2 regions of the Pseudochrobactrum albidum genome follow, and region 2 is predicted to be linked to the other one. Evidence: predicted binding sites of a transcription regulator. Region 2 holds the regulator's gene; the other holds the start of a gene.
What was found. The regulator HrcA, encoded in region 2, represses chaperone genes, less so after heat shock. The targets are predictions, from matches to a motif close to GTTAGCACTCNCNNNNNGNGAGTGCTAAC.

Region 1 (10,587 bases), on a different contig from region 2:
GTATTTTTCACCAGCCTGCAGCAAAAATTCCGGATTACCCTGCCTTTTTGCACCGAAATGAAAATCCACACCGGTAATCACCTCAGATGCACCAAGGCGCTCAAGCAGAACCCGCTCAATAAATTGTTGCGCAGTCAGCGAGGAAAACGCTTTGTCAAAAGCCTGTTCCACAACAGCATCAAAGCCAAGAAGCCCTAAAATCGCGGCCTTTTCCTGTGCATCGGTCAACCGGTCAACCGGCTGTGCAGGATTGAAAAAACTGCGCGGATGCGGCTCAAAGGTAAGAACAATGGCCGGACGTCCGCGCTCCTTTGCCAATTGCAGGGTTTTGGCAAGCACAGCCTGATGCCCGCGATGCACACCATCAAAATTGCCAATTGCCACCACACCGCCGCGCAGGCCAGCCGGCAGCACCTCTCCCCCTCCTGCCCCGCAGGCAAGGCGAAGGATGGAAGATTGCCTGGCAAAATCTGAAGAAAGTGTGGTCATCGTCTATGTCGGGGCAGTTGTTTTTTCAGAATATATAAAACGGCCTGCAATCAGACCAGCGCACGCATGGTTGCCACAGGCGCCTCACCATGACGACCAAGAAATGCCAGCAATTTGTCATGATCAATCCCGCCCTTGGCGCTATATTCGGCTGCATGAATACCGCCGGAAATATACAGCACATCAATGCCGTAATTCTGTGCGCCCTTCACATCTGTCAACATACCATCGCCAATGGCAAGAATGCGCGATTTTTCCACCATGCGGCCTGCCAGTGTTTCAGCCGCCTGCATGGCTGCGGCATAAATAGGGTTATGCGGTTTGCCGGCAATCAGCGTGCGGCCGCCAAGCTGGGTATAATCACGCGCAAGAGCGCCCGCACACCAGATAAGGCGGGTGCCGCGCTCAACCACAATATCAGGATTGGCGCAGATAAATGGCAGATTGCGCGAGCGGAAACGCTGCAGCATTTCTGCATAATCTTCCGGCTTTTCCACCTCATCATCAAACAGGCCGGTGCAGACAACGCCTGCCGCCTCATATTCTTCAACCAGTTCCACATCCAGCCCGTCATAAATTGCCAGTTCACGATCCGGCCCCAGATGAAAGATTTTGCGCGGGCCTGCGGCAATCAAATCACGGGTCACATCGCCTGATGTCACAATCCGGTCATAGCTTTCATTGGTAATTCCCATCATTTCCATCTGGGCTGCAACCCCGGGAAAAGGGCGCGGGGAATTGGTGATAAGCACGACTTTTACACCAGCCTCACGGGCGCGCTTCAAGGCCTCTGCTGCCGGATGATAGGCTTCAACACCATTATGCAATACACCCCATACATCGCTGAAGATCACATCATAAGTGCCAAAAAGATCATCGAGTTTCGCCGGATGCAGCATAAAACTATCCTTAAACTTGATATATTCCGCCTGCGCAGAATATTTAAAACCGCCTTTCATGCAGCATGTTATGCGGTTTTTGAGCCAGATAAATAAAACATCAGCAAATTGCCGATGCCGATTTTGCCAATGCTCTAACCCAACAAACCGCTTCTGTCACCCGTTTTGCACTGTAAAAACGCTGCCATAGCACAGTCACACAGGATTGTGCACGGGAAGTGCCGGTTAAACAGAGGCTCAGCACCTTACCCCGCCATGCCGCAAAGCGCGGCATATAAGCCCCGCCTGATCAGGCTTTGTTAAACATAATCGCAGCGCGCCGCTGCTCTTTGACAAAATATTTTTGCCACGCCCTTTTAATTACTGCAGGCAAATACCAGATAAGCCTGATTCAGCCATGCGTCCGCGCATTGAGCTATAAGATTTTACAAGATTATCACCGGCAATATTGGCTTTTATGCACACCGGAAACCTTGACTCCGCAAACGGCTTTTCCTATATCAAAAACACGTTAGCACTCACATACAGAGAGTGCTAACAGTTAACGGGCTGCACAGCCTTATCAATCATTTTCACGCCTTATCATGAGGCATAATTTCAAGGGTTATAACCATGGCAAGCACCAAGTTCCGCCCGCTTCACGACCGTGTTGTTGTACGTCGTGTAGAATCGGAAGAAAAGACAGCCGGTGGCATCATCATTCCTGATTCCGCCAAGGAAAAGCCGTCTGAAGGCGAAGTCATCGCCGTTGGTTCCGGCAACCGTGATGAAAGCGGTAAGCTGGTTGCTCTGGATGTTAAAGAAGGCGACCGCGTTCTGTTTGGCAAATGGTCAGGCACAGAGGTCAAGATCGGCGGCGAAGATCTGCTGATCATGAAAGAATCCGACATTTTGGGCATCATCGGCTAAGGCCGGCGATTTATCCCGCAATCCCTTTTCAACACTTCAAACCAGGAAGTTCACAAGCTTCATAGTGCAGAACTTCAGGAGAAAAAAATGGCTGCTAAAGACGTAAAATTCGGTCGTACAGCGCGCGAAAAAATGCTGCGCGGCGTCGATATCCTTGCAGATGCTGTAAAAGTAACACTTGGCCCTAAAGGCCGTAACGTCGTTATCGACAAATCCTTCGGCGCTCCGCGCATCACCAAAGACGGTGTATCGGTTGCCAAGGAAGTGGAACTGGAAGACAAGTTCGAAAATATGGGCGCACAGATGCTGCGCGAAGTGGCTTCCAAGACCAATGACACCGCCGGTGACGGTACCACAACCGCAACCGTTCTTGGTCAGGCTATCGTTCAGGAAGGCGCAAAGGCTGTTGCTGCCGGCATGAACCCGATGGATCTGAAGCGCGGTATTGATCTGGCTGTTAACGAAGTTGTGGCAAATCTGCTCAGCAAGGCACAGAAGATCAACACTTCTGAAGAAGTTGCTCAGGTTGGCACCATTTCCGCCAATGGTGAAGCTGAAATCGGCAAGATGATTGCTGAAGCCATGCAGAAAGTCGGCAATGAAGGCGTCATCACCGTTGAAGAAGCTAAAACTGCTGAAACCGAACTCGAAGTTGTTGAAGGTATGCAGTTTGACCGCGGCTATCTCTCTCCATATTTCGTAACCAATCCGGAAAAGATGGTTGCCGAGCTGGAAGATGCCTATATCCTGCTGCACGAAAAGAAACTTTCCAACCTGCAGGCTCTGCTGCCGGTTCTCGAAGCTGTGGTTCAGACCTCCAAGCCACTTCTCATCATTGCTGAAGATGTTGAAGGTGAAGCACTGGCAACTCTGGTTGTTAACAAGCTGCGCGGCGGCCTGAAAATTGCTGCTGTTAAAGCTCCGGGCTTTGGTGATCGCCGTAAAGCAATGCTTGAAGATATTGCTATCCTCACCGGTGGTCAGGTTATCTCTGAAGACCTCGGCATCAAGCTTGAAAACGTATCACTCGATATGCTTGGCCGCGCCAAAAAAGTGGCTATCAACAAAGAAAATACCACCATTGTTGACGGCGCAGGCGCAAAAGCTGAAATCGAAGCCCGCGTTGGCCAGATCAAGCAGCAGATCGAAGAAACCACTTCTGACTACGACCGTGAAAAACTGCAAGAACGCCTTGCCAAACTTGCTGGCGGTGTTGCCGTTATCCGCGTTGGCGGCGCAACCGAAGTAGAAGTGAAAGAGCGCAAAGACCGCGTTGACGATGCCCTGAACGCAACCCGTGCAGCGGTTGAAGAAGGCATTGTACCAGGCGGCGGCACTGCATTGCTGCGCGCTGGAGCACAGATCAAGGTCAAGGGCGCCAATGCTGATCAAGAAGCCGGTATCAATATTGTTCGCCGTGCTATCCAGGCTCCTGCCCGTCAGATCACCACCAATGCCGGTGAAGAAGCTTCTGTTATCGTTGGCAAGATTCTTGAAAACGCTTCAGAAACTTTCGGTTACAACACTGCAAACAACGAATATGGCGATCTGATCAAAGCTGGCGTTGTTGATCCGGTTAAGGTTGTGCGCACCGCTCTGCAAAATGCAGCTTCTATCGCTGGTCTGATGATCACCACTGAAGCCATGATTGCCGAACTGCCTAAGAAAGACAGCGCAATGCCTGCAATGCCAGGCGGCGGCATGGGTGGCATGGGCGGCATGGACTTCTAAGAAGTCCATAAAGCACGCCCATGATCTAAAAAGCCTGCACCGCAAAGCGGTGCGGGTGGCGGCATGGACTTCAAGCAAGTCCATACGAGCATTTCATAGCACAGGCGCTTGCGCCTGTGTGGCCATGATAATGCGCTTCAAAAATACTAAAGCCCCGGATTCCTCCGGGGCTTTTTTTGCGCCTATATTCCAAAAAGACGCCCCCCCCGCAAAGCAGTGCAAGGCAATATTAAACAATTGAATCCACATAATATTTTTAAAAAATAAACTCATAAAAACATATTCATCAATTTAATAACTGCATTTAAAAACATGATTACAATATAATATAATACAATAATTCCATTATTTACCTTATAATTAAAAATAAATACTTATCTTATTAATTATAAGGCTATTTTTTGCTGAGTATAATCCTGTTGAATTTTACAGAATTTAAAAAACTGAATAATTGGTAAATAAAATTCATATTTATCATCACAAATACAATGCCATGTTTTTATAATTTACTGTACTTGCGTAAGGCTAAAAATTATTTTAGCAACACATAATAAGAAGTTCCTGTTTCAGTTTGCGCCGGCAGCCTCCTAGTTGCCCCCGCTTGAAGGAAGTGCAGTCCGGCGCAACGGGAAGACGGGTCAAACCGTCTTCCCGTCAATTATCAGCCTTCTCATCCGTGCTGTTTTTATGGCAGCATACGCTCTTTGCCCTTGAAAACCTTCCTAAAAGAGTTAAGTTTTAGCAACAGCAAAATTGTCTGATGCCAATCCGCATCCTGTCTTTAATGTGCCTTGTGTTTTTTTAAAACAAAGCTCATTTGCCGGTTTAATTTTGACGCAAGATGCGCTGATATAAGATTATGCCGCATTTTTAAGAACAGCGGGCAGTCGGATTTTGCAACATGTTCTAATTTTGAGGAGGATATTCATGCGCAAGCAGCATCCTATCGCCACAGCACCAAGAGATGGCAGCACTATTACTGTTATCTGGACAGATTTTGACGGGCGGCGCAATGAATCCCCTGCCCGCTATCACAGCCTGGAGCAATTAAAAAAAGCCGGCGGCGACTGGACAGAAGATGATACCGGCTGGTGGACATTTATTGACAGCACCACAATGAAAAAAATTGAACCCGAAATATGGGTTGAAAATCCTGATGATGAGGCGGAAGACGATTAAAACCAGTAACGCCAAGCGACATAAAGCCGGATCGTCCGGCACAAATTATCATAATAAATACTGTAGTTTATGGCCTGCGTCCGGCAAAATTTCCGTGTCTGCCCGCCTCGCAAAAGGGCCTCTTAATTTGATGCGATAAATCAAGGAGCTTTCCATGTCTGACCAACGCACCGAAACAGATAGTTTTGGCTCTGTTCTGGTTGATAACAGCCGCTATTGGGGCGCACAGACACAGCGTTCTTTACAGAATTTTAAAATCGGCACAGATCGCCAGCCTTTGTCGCTTATTCACGCGCTTGGTGTTGTCAAACAGGCAGCGGCAGAAACCAATATTGCCCTTGGCAAGCTGGATCCGGTTCTGGGGCGCGCAATTACCGTGGCTGCGGCAGAAGTGGCGGCTGGCAAGCTTGATGATCATTTTCCGCTGGTTATCTATCAAACCGGCTCCGGCACACAGAGCAATATGAATGTGAATGAGGTGATCTCCAATCGCGCCATTGAAATGCTGGGCGGCGTAATGGGCAGTAAAAAACCTGTTCACCCCAATGATCATGTCAATATGGGGCAATCTTCTAATGACAGCTTTCCCACGGCCATGCATATTGCCACTGCCATTGAAGTTACATCACGCCTGCTTCCGGCGCTGGACGGGTTAATTGACGCGCTCAAGGCTAAGGAAGAAAAATTTGCAAATCTGATCAAGATCGGGCGCACCCACACACAGGATGCCACACCGATTACACTGGGGCAGGAATTTTCCGGCTACCGCGCCGCGGCAGAATATGGCAAACACCGCATTGAACAAGCCTTGCCGGATATTTATCTTCTAGCGCAAGGCGGCACAGCCGTGGGCACCGGCCTCAACTCTGCCAAAGGTTTTGATACCGGCTTTGCTGAAGCCGTGGCCAATATTACCGGACTACCCTTTAAAACCGCACCGAACAAATTTGAAGCACTGGCCTCACACGGCGCCCTGCTCAATCTGCATGGCAGCCTCAATGCACTTGCTGCAGACCTGTTCAAAATTGCTAATGATATCCGCTTTCTTGGCTCAGGCCCGCGCTCCGGCCTTGGCGAATTGCAATTGCCGGAAAATGAACCCGGCTCCTCTATTATGCCGGGCAAGGTAAACCCGACACAGGCAGAAGCCTTGACCATGGTTGCCACACAGGTTTTTGGGAATCATACAACTGTTACTGTAGCGGCAAGCCAGGGGCATTTTGAACTGAATGTTTACAAACCTGTTATTGCCGCCAATGTGCTGCAATCCATCCGGTTGCTTGCCGATGGCATGAATTCTTTTACCGATCACTGTGTTAACGGTATTAAGGCTAATGAAAAGCGCATTCATGACCTGATGGAAAATTCGCTGATGCTGGTCACCGCACTGGCTCCGCATATCGGCTATGATGCGGCGGCAAAAATTGCCAAAACCGCCCATCAAAACGGCACAACCTTGCGTGAAGAGGCGCTAAAGAGCGGCCTTGTGAGCGAAGCCGATTATGACAAGCTGGTGCGGCCGGAACAAATGCTGCATCCGGCATAAAACATGTGCAGGCACATTCTGCCTGCACTTTCTCTATAAGTTTATACGCGCCGAGAGTTTTATACGCGCATAGTTTTCTACCTGAAGCATTCCGGCTCACATAAAACCGGAATGCCCTCATTGCTTTTTATTGCAGTTTACAGACACGCAGAACCGTCCCACATTTGGTTCATAATACTTCATAAACTTACACTTTTCCCGCATGTCAGAACCCAATATCATCCGGTGATTAAAGTACATATCACCATTATTGATGCTTATTTGGTGAACATTATGTCAATAATTGTCTCTATTTACGCAACATATTGAGTTGTCTATCCATTATTTCATCGCAATTTCGGAGCTTGAAATGATTAATCCAGCACAGAATTCTGCAATTATTTTAATTGCCCGCATTTTTCTTTCTATTCTTTTTATCCTCGCCGGCTGGTCTAAGCTGAGCGACCTTGAGGGCACTACGCAATATTTTCTTGGGCTGGAATTGCCCGCCCCGATGGCAATGGCGGTGATTGTTGGCCTCATTGAATTTATTGGCGGACTGGCCATTCTTATCGGCTTTAAAATCCGCATTGCGGCTGCAATTATTGCATTATTCACCATTGGCACCATTTTGGTAGCGCATCTCGATTTTTCTCAGGGGCTTAATATTATTATGGCGCAGAAAAATCTGGCAATTACCGGTGGTTTGCTTCTTCTTATTGTGACCGGTGCCGGCTTATTCTCGGTTGATGGCCGCGGGCGCGGATAAGTTTTGCAAAATCTCAACTCTTTTAACACCAAAAGCCGCTCTTCTTGAGGAATAGCGGCTTTTTTAAATTTAAAACCAACAAGCTTTATTTCAAACTGTTGCTGATAAGGCCGATAATCTCTGTTACGCGCGGATTATCCAGGCTGCGCCGTGCAGAAACCAGACAAGCCTGTGAGCGCAGCATCACACCATCCTGCAGAATTTTCAGCTTATTGGCGCGCAATGTGGAACCGGTTGAGGTAATATCCACAATAATATCCGCAGAGCCTGCCGCCGGCGCACCTTCAGTTGCGCCCAAACTCTCCACAATGCGATAAACCTGAATACCGTGTTTTTGTGAGAAAAACTGCTGTGTCAGCCGCCAATATTTGGTGGCAATACGCAAACGGCGCCCGTGACGCTGACGGAAATCAGCCGCCACATCATCCAGATCCGCCATTGTATCCACATCATGCCAGACTTCAGGCACAGCCACGATCACATCCGCATGGCCGAAACCAAGAGGCACTTCAATACGCACTTTTTCATCGGCGCGCGCCAGTGTTTCGCGGATAAGATCCTCACCCGTAACCCCAAGATCAACGGTGCCGTAACCAAGCTCGCGCGCAATTTCAGAGGCCGACAGAAACAAAATATCAATATCATCCACCCCGGCAATGCGGGCGCGGTAATTACGCTCATCCTCCGGCAGCACCACTTGCAGCCCGGCCTTGGCCATCACAGCAATTGCCTGTTCCTTAAGACGCCCCTTGGATGGCAGAGCCAATGTTACTGTCATGAGCGTTCTCCTGCCTGTTTTGCTTTTGCGCATTGTTGCAAGCGATCAAGCCAGATAGAAAAACCGACGCCGGAAATCCGCTCTTTAGCGCCAAGCATTGTCAGAAGGCGGTCATAACGCCCGCCGCCAACAATCACGCCGAAATCAGCCTCACCATTGGTAATTTCGTAAACAAGGCCGGTATAATAATCGAGCGGGCGGCCAAAAGCGGCATCATAGGTTACAAGGGTAAGATCAATACCGATTGCCCGCATTTCCTCAACACGCTTGCCAAAGCCCTGCAAGGCGGCGCCAAGATCAAGCCCGTTCTCCTGTGCAAACTGCTCCAGTCGCATGGCAGCCTCCTCCAGAGGCACGCGAATGGAGAGGAATGTTTTCAAGGCATTCAACACACGATCAGCAAGCTGCACCGCAGCAAGCTGTTGCTTTTCCATCAAACGACGGGCAATCTCCACCGGCGTGCGCCCTGCAGCCGGAGAAATGCCGGCAGCCCGCATCTCTTCTTCCAGTGCGGCAATTAATGCATCCTCACCATGCTCATCCACTAGCTGGCGCAAAGGCTCTGGCACGCCATTGCCGCTGCGCGGTGAAGCCAGATCCTGCAAAGCCGTTTTCAACTGTGCCGGATTGCCAAAAGCCCGCGCCAGTTTTTTCTGCCAGCCACGCGGCAGGCCAAGCGCACCAAGCACAGCCTCAAACACCGATTGATCGCCTAACAAAACCTGCAACGGAGCATCCGGCGCAATATAATGCACCGCATTGAGCGCATCACTCAAAGAGCGCGCATCACAGGCCGGCTCATTATCGCCGCCTAGATCCTCAATACCGGCCTGATAAAAACTGGTGCCGCCCTCACGGCGCTGGCGAAACACCTCCCCCACATAGGAATAGCGTTTGGGCGTGGCTGCATTGCGCGCAATATGGTTGCGACATACCGGAATTGTAAATTCAGGACGCAGGCAAAGGCTGTCGCCATTTTCATTCTCAGTCAGAAAAATCCGGCTGCGCAAATCCTCACCCGCCATATCCAGAAACGGATCAGCGGGCTGGAGAATAGGAATATCCACATTTTCAGTAGAAAACTGTGCGAAATACGCGGCCAGATCCGCGGCGATATCAGCTGTCAGACGCTTTGCCATTTCAATCTGCCCGCCTGTTCTTTTCCTGCAAGCGATCATGCGCCTGCTCATCAAGAATACGCCGCACCTGCGCCACCAGATCCGCCTCCTTAACGGTGATCTGCGCCGGACGGCTGGCGCGCCATTCTGCATTGCTGGCAATCTCGCCGGAAAGGCGCTTGCCCTCAATCAGATCCTTGATCTGCACTTCACCTTTGGCGCGCTCATCACCGCCTTGAATAATTGCAAGCGGTGCATTGCGGCGATCGGCATATTTCAACTGATTGCCGAATTTCTTCCAGTTGCCCTGATACATTTCCGCACGGATACCGGCATCACGCAGAGCCTGTGTAAATTTCTGGTAGCGGCCAAGGCTTTCCGCATCACCATCCATTACCGTCACCACCACCGGCGCCAGCTCTTCTTCCTGCCCAAGCTTGCCGAGATTTTTCAAAGCCGTCATCAGGCGGGAAACGCCGATGGAAAAACCAGTGGCAGGCACCGGCTGGCCACGAAAACGCGAGACCAGACCATCATAACGCCCGCCGCCGCCAACCGAGCCGAACACAACCTTTTCACCCTTTTCATTGGTGACATCAAATTGCAGCTCGGCCTCATAAACAGGGCCGGTATAATATTCCAGACCACGCACAACAGAAGGATCAACTTTAACACGGCCGGCATAGCCGCCGGCATCAAACAGCGCCTGCATCTGCGCCAATTCTTCAACACCTTCCGCACCACGGGCACTGCCCGCCACAACCTTGCGCAGATTTTCAATGGTCTGCCGGCCATTATCAGCGCCTGCTGCGGTAAAATCCAGCACTCTGGTAATAGCGGCGGCATCAAGCCCTGCACCTTTGGTGAAATCGCCGGATTCATCCCGGCGGCCTTCTCCCAACAGCAATTTCACGCCTTCTGCGCCAAACTTGTCAAGCTTATCAATCGCACGCAATACATTAAGACGGCGCGCGGCATTTTCATCACCTGCAAGGCCGATTAATTCCAGAACGCCATCCAGCACCTTACGATTATTGACACGGATCATATAATCCCCGCGCGAAATACCAAGGCGCTCCAGCGTATCGGCAGCCATCATGCACATTTCCGCATCGGCAGAAACGCCCGGCGCGCCAACCGTATCAGCATCAAACTGCATGAACTGACGAAAACGGCCAGGCCCCGGTTTT
Region 2 (10,587 bases):
TATCTTGGCGCCTGTGTGGAGCTGAGCATTGAGGATATTGAAAGCTCCAAGGTAAGTGCAGCACAAGTGACTTATTTTGAAGGTTATTTGTGGGATCCGCCACGTGCCAAGGAGGCGATTTTGCTGGCGGCCAAAATTGCCCATGAACATGGGCGTGAAGTGGCAATGACCCTGTCTGATCCTTTTTGTGTGGATCGTTATCGCGATGAGTTTCTGGATCTGATGCGTTCGGGAACTGTTGATATCGTGTTTGCCAATGAGGCGGAGGTGAAGTCACTTTATCAGACCGCATCTTTTGAAACCGCGCTTGAGGCTTTGCGTGCTGATTGCAAGCTGGCAGCGGTAACCCGCTCGGAGCAGGGCTCGGTCATCATGCGCGGCAATGAGACTGTTCGGGTTGAGGCTATCGAGATTGATGCGCTGGTTGATACAACCGGTGCCGGCGATCTTTATGCCGCCGGTTTTCTCTATGGCTATACCAATGGCTATAATCTGGAAGATTGCGGCAGATTCGGCTCGCTTGCAGCCGGTATTGTCATTCAGCAGATCGGTCCGCGCCCGCAAAATAATCTTAAAGATATTGCCGCGCAGGCTGGCCTGCTGAAAACATAATTATGGCCGGCCTCCCGCCTGCCGCTAATATTTTGCCGTTTTCATAAAGTATTGCAGGGAGCCTGTGCTCCCTGTCTATTCGTCGCGCATAATGCCGTCGCGTTTCAGCTCTTCTTCCGTGCGCCCGCGTCGTGCTTTATGGGCGGGCAGCATCCAGCCATATTGCAGCGCCCCGCCGCGGATAAGAAAGGCAAGACCTGCGCCGCTGAGAACCGAAACAAGCGCCGGTGCGCCGGTTGCCTCAAGCCCTACAAAGCAGCAGGCGCCGGCCAAAGCCGCCGATATATAAATTTCACGGCGCATCAGCACCGATGGTTGCCCTGCCATAATATCGCGCATGACACCGCCAAGAGTTGCGGTAAAAACACCGGCAACAATTGCAACCCAGGCATTAAAGCCAAGTTGCAGGGCTTTTTCAGCCCCCATCACGCTGAACATCGCCATGCCTACAGCATCAAGCCATAATAAAAGCCGGTAGCGGGATTCAAAGCGGTGTGCGGTAAAATAGACCAAAGCGGCAGCACTGGTGCCAACCAGAAGATAGAACGGTTCGCGCACCCAGTTAACCGGCGTGTTACCCAAAACCAGATCGCGCACTGTGCCGCCGCCAACAGCAGTCATATTGGCTAGAAAGATAAAGCCGATAATATCCAGACGGCAACGCGATGCGGCCAGCGCACCGGTTGCGGCAAAAACAAAGACGCCCCCGTAATCGAGCACATCAATGAGCGTCATAATTTTCTCCGTTGCGGAAGTGTAACCTGTTTTGATGCATATTGGCCGGATTTTGATTAAAAAAACGGATGCAGGATAAATCTGCATCCGTTTTCATAGTGTATTACCCTGCAGTGCAGGGAAGGTTTGTTTATTCGGCTTTTGGCCCGCCGCGGGAAACGCCGACCATAGCAGGGCGCAGAACACGGTCGCCGATCGCATAACCGGTTTGCACAACCTCAACCACGGTATTATTCGGTACCTCGGTATTTGGTACTTCAAACATGGCCTGATGGAAATTCGGGTCGAATTTCTGCCCTTCCGGCGAGAGTTTGGTAACGCCATGGCGCTCCAATGCATTAAGCATGGCGCGTTCGGTCATTTCCACACCTTCGGCCAGTGCTTTCAGCCCCGTATCATCAGCCAGCGCATCGGCAGGGATGGCATCGAGCGCGCGGCGCAGATTATCCGAAACCGAGAGCATATCGCGTGCAAAATTGGTGGTTGCATAGGTGCGTGCATCCTGAATTTCACGGGCGGTGCGCTTGCGCAGATTTTCCATATCGGCAGCCAGACGCAGGATCTGGTCTTTCAGGGCATTGTTTTCCACCTGCAATTCAGCCAGCGGATTGGCAGCATCTTCTGCGTTTTTATCATCTTCCGCAGCCTCGGCAACAGCCTCGTCCTTGCGCGCTTTCAGAAAATCATCAGCGGCACGTTTCAGAGCTTCCCGGTCGCGCGGATTGTTGATGTCGCGCTGTTCCAGATCTGGTGTTTCGCCGTTTTTCTTTTCGTCAGCCATTCTTCTCTTCCGTGTTGAATCATATTGTCTGGGATATCGATGTTTGTGTGCTGAAAATCAAGACCACATCTCACCTCCCGGCAAAATAGCGGTATAATATTCTCACCGCCCCAGCAGGCGCGAGACCAGAGAAGCGGTATAATCAACCATCGGCACAATGCGGGCATAATTGAGCCTTGTGGGGCCTATAACGCCCAATGCGCCAACCACCCTTTGTTCTGAATCGCGATAGGGAGCCACCACCAGCGATGAGCCTGACAGGGAAAAGAGCTTGTTTTCCGAGCCGATAAAAATGCGCACGCCAGAGCCTGCCTCTGCCAGATCAAGCAATTGCAGCATACCTTCCGTGGTCTCAAGGTCATCAAAAAGCAGCCGCAACCGCTCCAGATCATCCTGTGCGGAAATATTTTCCAGCAGATTGGAACGCCCGCGCACAATCAGCCTCGTTTGCTGATCGCCGGCAACGCCGCTCCATACCGCCAGCCCCTGTTCCACAAGATGTCGGGACAGGGTATCCAGCGCCTGTTGTATTTCTTCTCTTGAATTTTCAATCTGGCTGCGGGCTTCCGCCAGTGTTTTCCCGTGAATATGGGTGTTGAGGAAATTACTGGCCTCAATCAGCTGTGATGCGGTGACACCGGCAGGCAGATCGATGATACGGTTTTCCACATCACCGTTTTGGGTTACCAGCACCGCCAGCGCGCGCGTCTGGTCAAGGCGTACAAATTCAATATGTTTCAGAGCGCCTTCCGCTTTGGTGGCCAGCACCAGCCCCGCACCGCGTGACAGGCCGGAGAGGATCTGGCTTGCCTCTGTCAATACATGTTCAACGGAATTATGATGCCCCGCGGCGCGAACCTGATGTTCAATACTGTTGCGCTCGGCCGCAGGCAGATCACTGACTTCCATAAATGCATCAACAAAAAAGCGCAAGCCCAATTGGGTGGGCATACGTCCGGCAGAAACATGCGGGGCATAAACCAGCCCCAGATGCTCCAGATCGCTCATAACATTGCGGATTGTGGCCGGCGACAGGGAGAGTGGCAGCAAACGCGACAAATTGCGCGAGCCGACAGGCTCACCATCATTAAGATAGCTCTCAACAATACGCTGGAAAATATCGCGCGACCGCTGATCCAGCACCTGTAAAGGGGCATGCATATTCTCAGCGCGCTCTGATCTCTTCATTCGTTCATTTGCTCCGTTCACAGGCAATATATAGGATATTGTGCTGTGCAGGCAAAGGGGGATGGCACAGGGGAATGCCATTGTTTGTCAGACAATAATATGTTTTCCCTTTAAATTTGGCCTGTTCAGGCTTAGAAGCAGGGCATATATCTTGCATAAGGCATGATCTTATCATTATTTGGCTGTGGCTATGATTGCCGGCAGCTTTGTTTTTAAAAGGAAAATCCATGCGTCCATCCAAACGCGCTCCGGACGAAATGCGTGCTGTCTCTTTTGAACGCGGTATTTCCAAACATGCTGAAGGCTCCTGCCTTGTTAAATTTGGCGATACGCATGTGCTTTGCACTGCAAGCCTGGAAGAAAAAGTGCCGGCCTGGATGCGCAATAGCGGTAAAGGCTGGGTAACTGCGGAATATGGCATGCTGCCGCGTTCGACCGGTGATCGTATGCGCCGTGAGGCTGCAAGCGGCAAGCAGGGCGGGCGCACTCAGGAAATTCAGCGCCTTATTGGCCGGTCTCTTCGTGCTGTTGTTGATATGCAGGCTTTGGGCGAATATCAGATTACCGTGGATTGCGATGTTATTCAGGCTGATGGCGGCACCCGCACGGCGGCAATTACCGGCGGCTGGGTTGCGCTTTATGATTGCCTGCGCTGGATGGAAGCCCGCCAGATGATCAGGGCGGATAAGGTGCTCAAAGACCATGTGGCGGCTATTTCCTGCGGTATTTATGAAGGTGTGCCGGTGCTTGATCTGGATTATCCGGAAGATTCGGGCGCCCAGACCGATGCCAATTTTGTGATCACCGGCCGCGGCGGTATTGTGGAAGTGCAGGGCACTGCGGAAGGCGAGCCGTTTTCAGACGAGGAATTTGCCGCTTTGATGCAATTGGCGCGCAATGGTATCAAACGCCTGGTAGATCTGCAGAAAATGGCGGTAGCCTGATTGATCAGGCCGTTTTCCCGCTTCTTCTGCCTATAGCGGCAGGGTTTTTACTGTAAGCGGATTATATAGTCCGCCTTCTTGTCGCAGAAGGCGGACTTTATTCCCTGATCAAGATCAACGGGAGGGTAGCCACTATGCAGCAATTGCAGCCTCGCTCCATATTGGAAACAGCTCTTTATGTGCGCGATATAGAAGAGGCTGTGTTGTTTTACCGGGATATTCTCGGGCTGGAACTGGCCTTGCCCTATAATCAGCGCAATGCATTCTTCCGCTGTGGTGCAGGTGTTTTGCTGCTTTTTAATGCGCGGGAAACCGTAAAACCGGTGCCTGAAGGTGCTCTGCCGGTACCGCCGCATGGGGCAACCGGTGCTGGCCATATGTGTTTTGCCGCAACCCGCGCGGAAATTGCCGCCTGGCGCCGGCATTTTTTGCAACATGGCATTGCCATTGAGCAGGAATTTGATTGGCCCAATGGCGCACATTCGCTTTACATCCGCGACCCTTCCGGTAATTCACTGGAATTTGCTGAACCGAAATTATGGACGAAAGCCGGATAATGGAAAATAATATGAGAGAGCTTGAAAAAGGTAAACTGGTTGTTGCAAGCCACAATGCCGGCAAATTACGGGAAATTGCCGATCTGATCGGGCCGTTTGGCTTTGAAACCCAGTCCGCCGGAGAGCTTGGTTTGCCGGAGCCGGATGAAACAGGCACAACTTTTGAGGAAAATGCCTATATCAAAGCCTATGCCGCGGCAAAAGCCACCGGCCTTCCTGCACTTTCGGATGATTCCGGCATGATGGTGGATGCGCTTGGCGGTGAACCGGGTGTTTATACAGCTAATTGGGCGGAATTGCCTGATGGCCGCCGTGATTTTGATATGGCAATGGGCAAGGTTCTGGACAGGCTGGCAGCAAAAGGCGCATTGCAGCCGCAACAGCGTAAGGCGCGGTTTGTTTCTGTTATCTGCCTGTGCTGGCCTGATGGCCATGCGGAATATTTCCGTGGCGAGGTGCAGGGGCAGGTGGTCAGCCCGCGCGGGTCAGATGGCTTTGGTTTTGATCCTCTGTTTCTGCCGGATGGCTATGACAAGACTTTTGGTGAGATGACAGCACAGGAAAAACACGGCTGGAAACCAGGTGATCGGGAAGCATTGTCCCATCGCGCCCGTGCCTTTCAGCTTTTTGCCGGTGCAAAACTTGGTAGCGTCACAATGGATGCAAGCTGATGCAGGCGCCTTTTGCGACCGGATTAGCCGGTCATCAGCCCCTTGGCGGCCCGGCTGCAATGGATCCGCTGCCAATTTTTCAGGCAGATGGCGATCATGCTTTCGGTATTTATCTGCATTGGCCGTTTTGCATGGCCAAATGCCCATATTGCGATTTTAATTCGCATGTGCGGCATCAGCCGGTGGATCAGCCGCGCTTTGCACGCGGTTTTCTGGCGGAGATGGCAAATTTGCGTGCACGTACCGGCCCGCGCATTGTGACCAGCATTTTCCTTGGCGGTGGCACGCCCTCATTAATGCAGCCGCAGACAGTGGGGGCATTGCTGGATGGTATTGCGGGATACTGGTCTGTGGCCGAGAATATTGAAGTAACGCTGGAGGCCAATCCGACCAGTGTGGAGGCAGATCGTTTTCGCGGATATCGGGCGGCTGGTGTCAATCGTGTGTCGCTTGGTGTGCAGGCACTGAATGACCGTGATTTGAAACGGCTTGGCCGGCTGCATTCTGTGGATGAGGCCAAGGCGGCAATTCATCTGGCGCGGGAGATTTTTCCGCGTCTGTCGTTTGATCTTATCTATGCCCGCCCTGATCAGGACATTGCTGACTGGAATGCGGAATTGCGTGAGGCGGTGGCGCTCGCCGCTGATCATTTGTCACTCTATCAGCTGACAATTGAGGAGGGAACACAATTTTATAATCTCTGGAAGGCAGGAAAACTGACCACTCCGGAGCCTGATCATGCTGCAGCCCTTTATGAAGAAACTCAGGCTGTGACCGAGGCGCTGGGCCTGCCTGCCTATGAAATTTCCAACCATGCGGTAAAAGGGCGTGAGTCGCAGCATAATCTGGTCTATTGGCGCTATGGTGAATATGCGGGTATTGGCCCCGGCGCTCATGGCCGTTTTCGTGAAAATGGTGTTCGCACCGTCACCATTACAGAAAAACATCCTGAAACCTGGCTTGAAAAGGTGGAAGGATGCGGACACGGTATTACAGAGGAAGAATATCTGACCGCAGAGCAGGAGGGGGATGAATTTCTGATGATGGGCTTGCGGCTGAGAGAGGGGGTTGATCTCAACCGCTATCAGAGACTGACCGGTCACGGCCTGAATTTGCCGCGTCTGGAACAGCTTAAAGAGCAAAATCTGCTGGAATTGCGTGATCAACGGTTTTTGCGCGCAACGCCGGATGGCGCTTTGTTGCTCAACAGGCTGGTTGCCGAATTGACAGCCTGAAGCCTTGGCACTTGTGAAAAACGGAAGCATTTGGAACAGGGATTTGTTGTGGAAGACAATTGGCAGGAAATGCGTGAATTTGTAGTGGGCGGAAAAACATTTCGCGCCCGTCCGGCAGAGCCTGCACTCTATATTGTCGCCACGCCAATAGGCAATCTTGGTGATATAAGCCTGCGCGCGCTGGAAGTGCTGGCATCATGCGATATGCTGGCCTGTGAGGATACGCGTGTTACCCGTATATTGCTCAATCATTATGCTATTTCCCGACGCCCATTTGCCTATCATGAGCACAATGCCGCTGAGGCAGGAGCAAAAATTCTGGAGGCGCTGGCAGAGGGCAAGAGCGTGGCGCTTGTTTCTGATGCGGGAACGCCGCTGGTTTCCGATCCGGGCTATCGTCTGGTGGAGGAGGCACGCAATGCCGGTTATAAGATTGTGCCGGTGCCCGGTGCCTCTGCGGTTATGGCGGCCTTGATGGCCAGCGGCCTGCCCACAGACAGTTTTATGTTTTGCGGGTTTTTACCGCCAAAACAAGGGCAGCGCCGCAACAGGCTGGAAACCTATAAGGCTATTGATACAACGCTGATCTTTTTTGAATCCCCTAATCGTGCGGCTGGTACATTGCAGGATATGGCTGCCGTTTTTGGCGCTGATCGCCCTGCAGCCCTGTGCCGGGAACTGACCAAAGCCTATGAAACCTTTTCAACATCAACTTTGGGCGAATTATGCGCACAATATGATGGTGAGGATCGCATCCGCGGTGAGGTGGTGTTGCTTGTTGGTGCGCCGCTGCAAAAAAGCGTAGCGGTGAGCGGGCAGGAGCTTGATGCATTGCTGGTATCTCTTGCACAGGAGCTTTCCCCGTCCAGAGCTGCCGGTGAGGCGGCGCGCATGACCGGCAAGGCGAAAGGTGAGCTTTATCAGCGCCTTATGAGCCTGAAAGCGCAGAACAGATGAAGACAGCGCGCGAGAAAAAACAACGGGCATTTTCTCGCGGAATAAGGGCGGAACGTCTGGCTGCGCTGGTTTTGATGCTGAAGGGGTTTCGCATTGTTGAGCGGCGTTACAAAACCCGTTTTGGCGAGATTGATCTGATTGCCAGACGCGGCCGGCTGGTGCTGATTGTCGAGGTGAAGGCGCGGCATTCTGTTGAGGCGGCAATGGAGGCTGTGAGCCGTACAAATTTGCAGCGCATTGAGGCGGCTGCCGATCATTGGCTGACACGCCAGCCGGATTATGATAAATTGTTTTTGCGGTTTGATCTCGTCGCGGTTTTGCCGCGCCGCTTTCCGGTGCATATACCGGCGGCAGTGAGCTTCCGGAACTAAATTTCACGAAATTTGAGAAATACGGAAAAGTGATGCGGATGTCTGTCATCCGCAGACAAGCCTGTTTCTTATCTGTTTTTATACAATGGGAGATACTCGGCATTATCTTTTAATAGTCTTGAAAGTTACCGATGATGCCCGCCAAGCAAACCAGATTAACGGCTTTTCCGGCCTTTTTCCGAGTGGAAAATGCCGTCATACTGATTGTTGGCGGTGGCTTGGAAGCATTGAATAAAGCGCGGCTTGTTGCTGAAACCACGGCACAGATCCGCATTATTGTGCCGGAGGGAGACAGGCCGCAGCCCGATCTCATTCAGTTTGTGCTGGATGGCGGCTATTCCCTGCGCACAGGCACTTTGCAGCATAATGATTTTACCGGTGTCAGGCTTGCCTTTGTTGCAAGCGGGGATGCAGCGCGTGATGCAGCCCTTGTTGCACAAATCAGGGCGCGGCATATTCCGGTCAATGTGGTTGACAGGCCGCATCTGTGCGATTTTTTCACGCCGGCTCTGGTTGCCAGCGCGCCGGTGGCTATTGCAATCGGTACAGAAGGGGCAGGGCCGGTATTGGCGCAAAAATTGCGCCGTGAAATCAGTGCCGCACTTTCGCCCCGTCTTGGCGCTCTGGCGCAACTGGCGGCGGATTACCGTGAAAAGGCCGGACATATATTGGCGCAGGGGCGTGTGCGGCGGCAGTTCTGGAACCGTTTTTTCAATGGCGCTGTGGCGCAGGCCGTTGAGCGCGGCGACCTTGAAGCAGCGCGGCAACTGGCTGATCATGCACTGGAAGAACCAGACATATCCGCCGGATATGTCTGGCTGATTGGCGCAGGCCCCGGCGCAGAAGATTTGCTGACCTTGCGTGCGCAGCGCCTTTTGATGCAGGCCGATATTATTCTCTATGATGCGCTGGTGCCGGAACAAATCGTTGCCATGGGCAGGCGCGATGCTGAACGCATTGCGGTTGGTAAACGCAAAGGCTGCCATTCCAAAACACAAAGCGAAATCAATGCATTGCTGATTGATTTGGCACTTCAGGGCAGGCGTGTTGTGCGGCTTAAATCCGGTGATCCGCTGATTTTTGGCCGTGCGGGGGAGGAAATGGCTGCTTTGCGCGCTGCTAATGTTGCTTTTTCCGTGGTGCCGGGCATTACCTCGGCACTGGCGGCAGCGGCAGATATGCATTTGCCGCTGACATTGCGCGGTGTTGCCTCATCCCTGATTTTTACAACCGGCCATGATATGGCCGGAGATGTGCTGCCAGACTGGGCGCGGCTGAGCTTAAGCGGTGCAACAATTGCTGTTTATATGGGGGCAAGTGTTGCCGCCTCTGTGGCAAAACGGCTGATCGGTGCGGGCTTGCATGAAGATACTGCCGTGGCTGTGGTGGAAAATGCCGGGCGGGCAGAACGCGTTATGCTGCACGGATTATTAAAGGATCTGGCACATCTGGAACATCATAAAGCACTGCAAGGCGCAATGACCGGCCCTGTGATGGTGATTATCGGGGATGCGGTTGCCGGTGCCTCGCTTGATGGCGCGCGCCCGCTTGCAGCACAGGCGAAGGTTCCTGCCTGATGTGCAGGTTTATGAAAGCGGCGCAACATATTTTGCAGACTGGTAAAAAGGAGAAAGCATCATGACAGGCAAGGTTCTCAGTGCCAACCGTCTGGCAGACGGTGTTTCGGTCTGGCTGGCTGCAGATGGTCATTGGGCAAGTTCTATCCGGGGTGCATTGCTTGCACGCCATCCTGAAGCGGTTGCGGCGCTGGAGGCGGCAGGCAGGCAGGCCAGCCTTCTTGATGAGGTGGTGGATATTAATCTGGTTGATGTGGAGGAACGTGGCGATCAGCTTGTGCCGCTGCGTCTGCGCGAGCGTATCCGCTTGTCCGGCCCCACGATCACGCCGCTGGTGCGGCTGCATCCCGCGGCCGGATAAAAGGCATGGATTGCACAAGGCTGATTGCACAGGGCGGAGGCGGATTGCATGTATCGTTATGATGAGTTTGACCGGGAGTTTGTATTTGCCCGTGTTGCGCAATTTCGTGATCAGGTGGCGCGCCGCCTGAACGGCGCGTTAAGTGAGGAGCATTTCAAGCCATTGCGCCTGATGAATGGCGTCTATCTGCAACTCCATGCCTATATGCTGCGCATTGCCATTCCTTATGGCACCCTGTCTTCCAGGCAGATGCGCAAATTGGCGCATATTGCCCGTATCTATGATCGCGGCTATGGGCATTTCACCACGCGGCAGAATTTGCAGTTCAACTGGCCAAGGCTCATTGATATTCCAACCATCTTGGAAGAATTGGCAACCGTGGAGATGCATGCCATTCAAACATCAGGCAATTGCATCCGCAATGTAACGGCGGATCATTTTGCCGGCGCTGCACGCGATGAGGTGGCTGATCCGCGCCCCTATGCGGAGATTTTGCGGCAATGGTCATCCCTGCATCCGGAATTTTCTTATCTGCCCCGCAAGTTCAAAATTGCGGTAACCGGTTCTGTGCGGGATCGTGCGGCCATTCAGGTGCACG

Region 1: groES (co-chaperone GroES) is a predicted target of HrcA. The motif match lies at 1,899-1,927, and genes of this name have one in related genera.

Annotation. Positions count from the first base shown of each region.
Region 1 is NZ_JBPVTR010000024.1:282,994-293,580, forward strand. Features, by position in the region: gene ACSTTO_RS12350 (bifunctional riboflavin kinase/FAD synthetase) at 1-489, opposite strand, end outside; gene ACSTTO_RS12355 (TIGR01459 family HAD-type hydrolase) at 540-1,388, opposite strand; gene groES (co-chaperone GroES) at 2,001-2,297, shown strand; gene groL (chaperonin GroEL) at 2,385-4,028, shown strand; gene ACSTTO_RS12370 (hypothetical protein) at 4,956-5,207, shown strand; gene fumC (class II fumarate hydratase) at 5,362-6,753, shown strand; gene ACSTTO_RS12380 (DoxX family protein) at 7,103-7,501, shown strand; gene hisG (ATP phosphoribosyltransferase) at 7,587-8,279, opposite strand; gene ACSTTO_RS12390 (ATP phosphoribosyltransferase regulatory subunit) at 8,276-9,418, opposite strand; gene hisS (histidine--tRNA ligase) at 9,420-10,587, opposite strand, start outside.
Region 2 is NZ_JBPVTR010000023.1:396,159-406,745, forward strand. Features, by position in the region: gene ACSTTO_RS10865 (adenosine kinase) at 1-612, shown strand, start outside; gene ACSTTO_RS10870 (trimeric intracellular cation channel family protein) at 688-1,347, opposite strand; gene grpE (nucleotide exchange factor GrpE) at 1,478-2,128, opposite strand; gene hrcA (heat-inducible transcriptional repressor HrcA) at 2,231-3,316, opposite strand; gene rph (ribonuclease PH) at 3,544-4,260, shown strand; gene ACSTTO_RS10890 (VOC family protein) at 4,404-4,817, shown strand; gene rdgB (RdgB/HAM1 family non-canonical purine NTP pyrophosphatase) at 4,829-5,488, shown strand; gene hemW (radical SAM family heme chaperone HemW) at 5,548-6,723, shown strand; gene rsmI (16S rRNA (cytidine(1402)-2'-O)-methyltransferase) at 6,793-7,680, shown strand; gene ACSTTO_RS10910 (YraN family protein) at 7,677-8,051, shown strand; gene cysG (siroheme synthase CysG) at 8,183-9,628, shown strand; gene ACSTTO_RS10920 (DUF2849 domain-containing protein) at 9,690-9,989, shown strand; gene ACSTTO_RS10925 (nitrite/sulfite reductase) at 10,038-10,587, shown strand, end outside.